Regions from separate parts of the Streptomyces sp. SUK 48 genome, predicted to be linked through region 2. Evidence: riboswitches for the same ligand, from Rfam matches in the RefSeq annotation. Region 2 holds a riboswitch; the other holds the start of a gene.
What was found. Region 2 has a riboswitch for S-adenosylmethionine ahead of thrC (threonine synthase). Riboswitches for the same ligand answer to the same signal wherever they lie in the genome.
Positions count from the first base shown of each region.

Region 1: another riboswitch for S-adenosylmethionine. It lies ahead of GHR20_RS26125 (aminotransferase class V-fold PLP-dependent enzyme); the one in region 2 lies ahead of thrC (threonine synthase).

Region 1 is NZ_CP045740.1:5,918,186-5,922,590, forward strand. It holds gene GHR20_RS26115 (cytochrome bc complex cytochrome b subunit) at 1-862, shown strand, start outside; gene trpD (anthranilate phosphoribosyltransferase) at 1,026-2,090, shown strand; SAM riboswitch class IV at 2,173-2,289, shown strand; gene GHR20_RS26125 (aminotransferase class V-fold PLP-dependent enzyme) at 2,453-3,793, shown strand; gene GHR20_RS26130 (Lrp/AsnC ligand binding domain-containing protein) at 3,833-4,114, opposite strand; gene GHR20_RS26135 (rhomboid family intramembrane serine protease) at 4,111-4,405, opposite strand, start outside.
Region 2 is NZ_CP045740.1:4,607,537-4,611,941, forward strand. It holds gene GHR20_RS20140 (trehalose-6-phosphate synthase) at 1-1,405, opposite strand, end outside; gene GHR20_RS20145 (glucosyl-3-phosphoglycerate synthase) at 1,489-2,433, opposite strand; SAM riboswitch class I at 2,595-2,740, shown strand; gene thrC (threonine synthase) at 2,759-4,042, shown strand; gene GHR20_RS20155 (MoaD/ThiS family protein) at 4,039-4,317, shown strand.

The DNA of each region.
Region 1 (4,405 bases), 1.3 Mb from region 2:
GCCGCTGCTGCCGGTCTACATGGCCAAGGCCGGAGGCTTCTTCTTCCTGGTCTTCGGTGTCATCGCGGCCATCGCCGCGGTCGCGCAGATCAACCCGATCTGGGCCATCGGCCCCTACCGGGTCGACCAGGTCTCCACCGGCGCCCAGCCCGACTGGTACATGGGCTTCGCCGAGGGTCTGATCCGCTTCATGCCGGGCTGGGAGATCAACTTCTGGGGCCACACCCTGGTCCTGGGCGTGTTCATCCCGCTGGTCCTCTTCGGTGTGGTGCTGGGCGCGATGGCGGCCTACCCGTTCATCGAGTCCTGGATCACCGGCGACAAGAGCGAGCACCACATCCTGGACCGCCCGCGCAACGCCCCGACCCGTACGGGTCTCGGTGTCGCCTGGGTGACGATGTACATGATCACGCTGGTCGGTGGTGGCAACGACCTGTGGGCCACCCACTTCCACCTGTCGATCAACGCCGTGACCTGGTTCGTGCGGATCTTCTTCTTCGTCGGTCCGGTCATCGCGTTCATCGCCACCAAGCGGATCTGCCTCGGCCTCCAGCGCCGCGACCGCGACAAGGTGCTGCACGGTCGCGAGACCGGCATCATCAAGCGGCTGCCGCACGGTGAGTTCATCGAGGTGCACGAGCCGCTCAGCCAGGAGCAGCTGCACACGCTCACCACGCACACGCAGTACGCGCCGGCCGAGATCGGCCCCGCGGTCGACGAGAACGGTGTCGAGCGCAAGGTGACGGCGTCCGAGAAGCTCCGGGCGAAGCTGTCCAACGCCTACTACGGCGAGGACAACCAGATCCCGAAGCCGACCTCCGAGGAGTACAAGGAGATCACGAGCGGCCACGGCCACCACTGATCCCCGCGTCGCCACGCCACAGAAGGGCCCCGTCCGCGAGCCGGACGGGGCCCTTCCCCGTGCCGGGGGGTCGATAAGGTGGGTACGGGTTCTCCCACCGAACCACCGAACCACCGAGCACGCCTGAGCACCACCGAGCACGACTTTTCCCTAGGAGCGGCTGATGAGCGCTGTGACCCCCGCTGGAGGCGACACCGCGGCGGCCCGCTCCTGGCCCGCCCTGTTGAACGGCCTGCTGACCGGCCAGAACCTGTCCGCGGACGACACCGCCTGGGCGATGGACCTGATCATGCGGGGCGAGGCGACCGACGCCCAGATCGCCGGGTTCATGGTGGCGCTGCGCGCCAAGGGCGAGACCGTCGAGGAGATCTCCGGTCTCGTGCGCACCATGTACGAGCACGCGAACGTGATCGAGGTGCCGGGCCCGGCCGTGGACATCGTCGGCACCGGCGGCGACGGCGCCAAGACGGTGAACATCTCCACCATGTCCTCGATCGTGGTCGCGGGCACCGGCGCCAAGGTCGTCAAGCACGGCAACCGCGCCGCCTCCTCAGCCTCCGGCTCCTCCGACGTCCTGGAGAAGCTGGGCATCAACCTCCAGCTGACCCCGAAGCGGGTCGCCGAGGTCGCCGAGGAGGCCGGCATCACCATCTGCTTCGCGGTGAAGTTCCACCCCTCGCTGCGCCATGTCGCCGCCGCTCGCGGCCAGTTGGGCATCCGTACGACCTTCAATGTGCTCGGCCCGCTGACCAACCCGGCGAAGGTGCGCGCCCAGGCGGTGGGCGTCGCCGATCCGCGGATGGCGCCCGTGGTGGCCGGGGTCTTCGCCGAGCGCGGCAACTCCGCGCTGGTCTTCCGCGGCGACGACGGCCTGGACGAGCTGACCGTCACCGCCACCTCCCGGGTGTGGGTGGTGCGCGACGGCAAGGTGTCCGAGGAGCTCTTCGACCCGCGGGACGTCGGCATCGAGCTGGTCCCCGTGGAGGCCCTGCGCGGCGCGGACGCGGCCTACAACGCGGAGGTGGCCCGCCGGGTGCTGGACGGCGAGCGGGGGGCCGTACGGGACGCGGTGCTGCTGAACTCGGCGGCGGCCCTCGTGGCCCTGGAGCCGGCCGACGCCCCGCTCACGGAGCAGCTGCGCGCGGGGATGGCGAGGGCGGCCGAGTCCATCGACTCGGGCGCGGCGAAGCGGACCCTGGAGCGCTGGGTGGCCGCCAGCAACGCCTGAGCGCTCTCGCCCGATAGTTGATCGTCCCGCGATCCGGACACGGGTTGCGGGGCATCGATCTTTTCGCGTACGTTCCCTGTCAGGTCATGAGTGACAGTCATGAGGCCCCGGCCGACTGTCCGGCAACCCTCCGTCCGTGGCGGGGTGCCCCGGGTGAGGACCAGGTCGTAGGCAGCGAGGTCTACGGCAAGCGCGGACCCCTCGGGCGCTGTTGACGGCGCCGGGCCAGGGGTCCTGGTCACCGCGAGGGAGCCTCCCGTGAGCAAGCGAATGCGTTAGGGCCGCCGAGCCCCGCCTCCGCGCACCCCTTTCACCTTTCTTCCGTACGCCTCCTTCGGCGTGCGTTCTCACGGGAGTCCCCCATGTCCGTCTCCACCGTTGCCGTCGACCCGTCGATTTCCACCCCGCTGCCCGTTCTGGGACGTGATGTCACCGTTCCGCTCGTCACCGGCGGCACCATCGCCTACGCGGCCCTCGACTACGCGGCCAGCGCCCCCGCCCTCCAGCGCGTCTGGGACGACGTCGCCGCCTACGCGCCGTACTACGGCAGCGTCCACCGGGGCGCCGGGTACCTCTCCCAGTTCTCCACCGACCTGTTCGAGAAGGCGCGCCGCACGGTCGCGGAGTTCCTCGGCTGCCGCGCCGACGACCAGGTGGTCTTCACCCGCTCGACCACGGACTCGCTGAACCTGCTGGCCCGGGCGGTCCCGGCCGGTTGCCAGGTCTTCGTCTTCGAGACCGAGCACCACGCCTCGCTGCTGCCCTGGCGGGACGACCAGGTCACCTACCTGGACGCGCCGCGCAGCCCGCGGGGGGCCGTCGAGACGCTGGAGCGGGCCCTCGCCGACCGGGACCCGTACGGCCCGGCCCTCGTCTGTGTCACCGGTGCCTCCAATGTCACCGGGGAGCTGTGGCCGGTGCGCGAGCTGGCCGCCGCCGCGCACGCCCACGGTGCCCGGATCGTCCTGGACGCCGCCCAGCTGGCCCCGCACCACCCGGTCTCCCTCGCCGGCCTGGACGTCGACTGGGTCGCCTTCTCCGGGCACAAGCTGTACGCCCCGTTCGGCGCGGGCGTGCTGGCCGGGCGCGCGGACTGGCTGCGGGACGCCGAGCCCTACCTCGCGGGCGGCGGCGCCAGCCGCACGGTCGCCCGGCGCGCGGACGGGGGAGTGGAGGTGGAGTGGCACGAGAGCGCCGCCCGGCACGAGGCGGGCTCCCCGAACGTCATCGGCGCCTACGCCGTCGCCTCCGCCTGCCAGGCCCTCACCGAGGCCGGCTGGGACGCGCTGGTCGCCCGCGAGCAGTACCTGATCGACCGGGTGCGCGCGGGCCTCGCCGAGATCCCGCAGGTCAGGGTGTTGTCCCTGTTCGGGGACGACGCCCCGCGGGTCGGCGTGCTCTCCTTCGTGGTGGACGGCTGGAACAGCTCCCACTTCGCGGCCGCGCTCTCCGCCGAGTACGGCATCGGCGTCCGCGACGGCCTCTTCTGCGCCCACCCGCTGCTGCGCACCCTGCTGGGCACCGCCCCCGAGACCCCCGCGGAGTGCGGCGCCCCGTCCCTGAACGCCATCCGCGCGAGCTTCGGCGCGGGCACCCCGGACGAGCATGTGGACCGCTTCGTCACGGCCGTGCGGCAGCTGGTGACCGAGGGTGCGAAGTGGACGTACCGTACGGAGGAGGGGCGCTGCGTGCCGGTGGCGTGACGGGGGCGGACGGCCGGCGGGGCGGCCTTCGGCGGACGGTCAGGAGTCCAGACCGATCGCGAACGCCGCCTCCAGGTCGTGCTGCGAGTACGTCCGGAACGCCACATGCGTGTCCGTCGCCTCGACACCGGGGATCTTGCTGATCCGGCCGGGGATCACATCGGCCAGGTCCTCGTGCTCCCGCACCCGCACCATGGCGATCAGGTCGTACGTACCGGTGACGGAGAAGACCTCGCTCACCGACTCCAGCGAGGCGATCTGCCCGGCGATCTCGGGAATCCGGTCCACGCTGGTCTTGATGAGGACGATCGCGGTGATCACGGCTGGTTCTCTCCCTCGGGGGCCGGTTCAGGTGCGCATTTCACTCTATCCCCACGTCCGAAGCGCACCCACGCGTAGACGAACCCCGCCCCGAACCCCACCAGGTGCGCCAGATACGCCACCCCGGGCCCCTGCACCGAGCGCCCCGCCGCCAGCCACTGGAGCGTCACCCAGAACGGCAGCACGACCCACGCGGGAAAGCGCAGCGGCAGGAAGAAGAGGAACGGCAGGAGACTGGTGACCCGGGCTCGCGGGAACAGGAAGAGAAACGCCCCGAGCACCGCCGAGATC
Region 2 (4,405 bases):
CGTGCAGCTGGTCCAGGAACCACCGGGCCGGCGGCAGCGCCGTGGCCGCCGCGGCCAGCCGCTTCGAACGCCCGGCCCGCTCCTCGGCCGGCATGGTCAGCGCCGTGTGCAGCGCCTCGGCCGTGCCCGTGATGTCGTACGGGTTGACCGTGAGCGCGTCCTCGCCCAGCTCCTCGTGCGCCCCCGCCTCCCGCGAGAGCACCAGCGCGCAGCCCTCGTCGGAGACGACCGGCACCTCCTTGGCGACCAGGTTCATGCCGTCCCGGATCGGGTTGACCAGCGCCACGTCGGCCAGCCGGTACGCGGCGAGCGAGCGGGCGAAGTCGTCCTTCACATGCAGCACCACCGGAATCCAACCCGGCGTCCCGTACGTCGAGTTGATCTCCTCGGCGACCCGGCGCACCTCGGCGGTGTAGTCCCGGTACACGGCGAGGTCCTGCCGGGAGGGGTACGCGAACGCGACGTGCACGACCTTCTCCCGCCACTCGGGGCGCTCGTCCAGCAGGTGCCGGTACGCCAGCAGCCCGCGCACGATGTTCTTGGACAGCTCGGTGCGGTCCACCCGGACGATGGTCCGGCGGCCCTCGCCGATCTCCGCGCGCAGCGCCGCCATCCGCTCGTCCACGTCCGGCCGGTGGGACCGCTCGCGCAGGAAGTCGGCGTCCGCGCCCAGGCCGTGCACCCCGATCCGCGTACCGGCGGGGATGCCGGGCCCCAGCACCGCGTGGCAGCACGCGGTGAACGCGTCCGCCCAGCGCCGGGTGAGGAACGCCGCCCGGTCCGCGCCGAGGATGCCGGTCAGCAGCTGGGCCGCGATGTCGTCCGGCAGCAGCCGGAAGTACTCCGCCGGCGCCCACGGCGTGTGCGAGAAGTGGCCGATGCGCAGATCGGGCCGCAGCCTGCGGAGCATCCGCGGGGCGAGCGCCAGGTGGTAGTCCTGGATCAGCACCGCCGCGCCCTCGCCCGCCTCCTCGGCCAGCGCCTCGGCGAACGCCCGGTTGTACGCCTCGTACGCCCCCCACCGCCGCCGGAACTCCGCGTCGAAGACGGGCTCCAGCGGGGTCTGGTACAGCATGTGGTGCACGAACCAGAGCACCGAGTTGGCGATCCCGTTGTACGCGTCGGCGAAGACCTCCGGGTCGATGTCCAGCATCCGCACCCGCTGACCGCCGGTGTCCGCCTCGGGCAGCAGCCCGCCCTCGGCGCGGCGCACGGCCTCGCGGTCGCCGTCGCCCAGCGCGGCGCACACCCAGACCGCGTTCGTCTCCGGGCCGATCGCCGACAGGCCCGAGACCAGCCCGCCGCCGCCCCGCCTGGCGCGCAGCGAGCCGTCCTCGCCCGTCTCGTACGAAACCGGGCCGCGATTGGACGCGACCAGCACGTCAGCACCATGCGTGGAAGCCATGGTCCAGAACCTAGCCCGGCTCCCGAACACTCAAACCCGCGGACCGGCCCAAAACCCGGCCGCACCGGGCCGCACCTGCGCTTTCACGCCACCCGGCGCCGGGCGTACTCCGCGATCTCGGTCATCGGCGGCCGCTCCTCGGTGTCCACCCGGTACGTCCGCGGCTCGAAGCCGGAGACACCCCGCTCGAACTGGGTGAGCGCGGGGCGCACGAGATGGCCGCGGGCCAGCCGCAGCTGGGCCGTGCGGTAGATGGCCGCCGCCATCCGGCCGAGCGCCTGCCCGTCCTGGTGCCGGTGCTTGCGCACCCCCACGTCCACCTGGGCCAGCGCGTCCAGGCCCACCAGGTGCAGCGCGTCCACCAGCATGCCGAGCTCCACCCCGTACCCGACCGGGAACGGCAGCTGTTCGAGCAGCGAGCGCCGGGCCGCGTACTCCCCGCCCAGCGGCTGCACGAAGCCCGCCAGCCGGGGCCAGTGCATGTTCAGCAGCGGACGCGCCATCAGCTCGGTGACCCGGCCGCCCTGCCCCGCCGTACCGGCGAGCGGCCGGTCGTACATCGCCTTGACCAGCTGGACGTCCGGCTCGGTGAGCAGCGGTCCGACGATGCCGAGGACGAAGTCGGAGGAGAACTCCCGCAGGTCCGCGTCGATGAAGCAGATGATGTCCCCGGTGGCGACGAGCAGCGAGCGCCACAGCACCTCGCCCTTGCCCGGCACCGCGGGTATCCGGGGCAGGATCGCGTCCCGGTGCACCACCCGCGCGCCCGCCGCGGCGGCGACCTCGGAGGTGCGGTCGGTGGAGCCGGAGTCGATCACGAGGACCTCGTCGACGAGCGGCACCCGCTCCATCAGATCGCGCCGGATCACCGCGACGATCTCGCCGACGGTCTCCTCCTCGTCGAGCGCGGGCAGCACCACGCTGATGGTCTGGCCGGTGCGCGCTTTCGCCGCCAGGACCTGGTGCGACGGCCGATCGCGCACGGACCAGGAACGGTTGCCCATCCAGCGCTCGACTTCTTCCAGCACGGTCCCCGGCTCCTCACGCTCGTCTCGCGGCTCGTCTCGCGGTACGGACGACTATCTCAACTCTCCCGGCCTTCGGTTACAGTCTTGAGCAACGCCGATGACCATCGCATGTCGGGGGTCGCGCGCGGACACACCGCAGCACTGCGGACACAATCGAATACCGCTCATCCAGAGGGGCAGAGGGACACGGCCCGATGAAGCCCCGGCAACCCTCCAGTCGGTTCTCGTGCGCAAAGCGGCGAGGCTCCCGGCTAGGGAAGGTGCCAAATCCGTCTCACGGCGAAGTGCGTCGTGAGGAAGATGAGGAGAAAGGGCCTCGCCTCCCATGGCTGTGCAGACAGTTGCCACCTCCGGTACCTCCACCGTCGATCTCGGCCCCGCCGCCGCCCTCAGCTGCCGCGAATGCGGCCACCGCGTCCCGCTCGGCCCGGTCTTCGCCTGCGAGGAGTGTTTCGGCCCGCTGGAGATCGCCTACGACTTCTCCGCCTACGACACCGAAGAGCTGCGCAAGCGGATCGAGGACGGCCCCGCCAACATCTGGCGCTACGCCCCGCTGCTGCCGGTCCCGGCCGATGTCGCGGACAAGCCGAACATCAACCCCGGCTGGACCAAGCTGGTCAAGGCCGACAACCTGGCCCGCGAGCTCGGCGTCACCGGCGGTCTGTACGTCAAGGACGACTCCGGCAACCCGACCCACTCCTTCAAGGACCGGGTCGTCGCCCAGGCCCTGGAGGCGGCCCGCGCCTTCGGCTTCACCACCCTGTCCTGCTCCTCCACCGGCAACCTGGCCGGCGCCGTCGGCGCCGCCGCCGCCCGCGCCGGACTGCGCTCCTGCGTGTTCATCCCGCACGACCTGGAGCAGGGCAAGGTCGTCATGGCCGCGGTCTACGGCGGTGAGCTGGTCGGCATCGAGGGCAACTACGACGACGTGAACCGCTTCTGCTCCGAGCTGATCGGCGACCCGGCCGGCGAGGGCTGGGGTTTCGTCAACGTGAACCTGCGGCCGTACTACGCCGAGGGCTCCAAGACCCTGGCGTACGAGATCTGCGAGCAGCTCGGCTGGCGGCTGCCCGACCAGATCGTGGTCCCGATCGCCTCCGGCTCCCAGCTCACCAAGATCGACAAGGGGCTGCGGGAGCTGATCGAGCTCGGTCTGGTCGAGGACCGGCCGTACAAGATCTTCGGCGCCCAGGCCGAGGGCTGCTCGCCGGTCTCGACCGCCTACAAGGCGGGCCACGACGTGGTGCGGCCGCAGAAGCCGGACACCATCGCCAAGTCCCTCGCCATCGGCAACCCGGCCGACGGTCCCTACGTCCTGGACATCGCCCGGCGCACCGGCGGCGCGGTGGAGGACGTGACGGACGAGCAGGTGGTGGACGCGATCAAGCTGCTGGCCCGCACCGAGGGCATCTTCGCCGAGACGGCCGGCGGGGTGACCGTCGGCGTCACCCGCAAGCTGATCGAGAGCGGGGCGCTCGACCCGGCGAAGACCACCGTCGTCCTCAACACCGGCGACGGCCTGAAGACCCTCGACGCGGTGGCCGGCACCGGCCTGACCGCCACCATCCGCCCGAACCTGGACTCCTTCCGAGAGGCTGGCCTCGCATGAGCGTGACCGTTCGCATCCCCACCATCCTGCGCACCTACACCGGCGGACAGGCCGAGGTCGCCGCCGAGGGCACGACCCTCGGCGAGGTCATCGAGAACCTGGAGAAGAACCACACCGGCATCGCCGCCCGCGTCCTGGACGACCAGGGCAAGCTGCGCCGGTTCGTGAACGTCTACGTCAACGACGACGACGTCCGTTTCGAGCAGGGCCTCGCGACCTCCACCCCGGACGGCGCGGGCGTCTCCATCATCCCGGCGGTGGCCGGCGGCTGCTGACCGAATGATCGATCATTACCTTAGGTAATGACGGTCACCAAAAGTACATCGGATTGCCCTCTCCGTGAGAGAAGCGGAGGGGGCAATT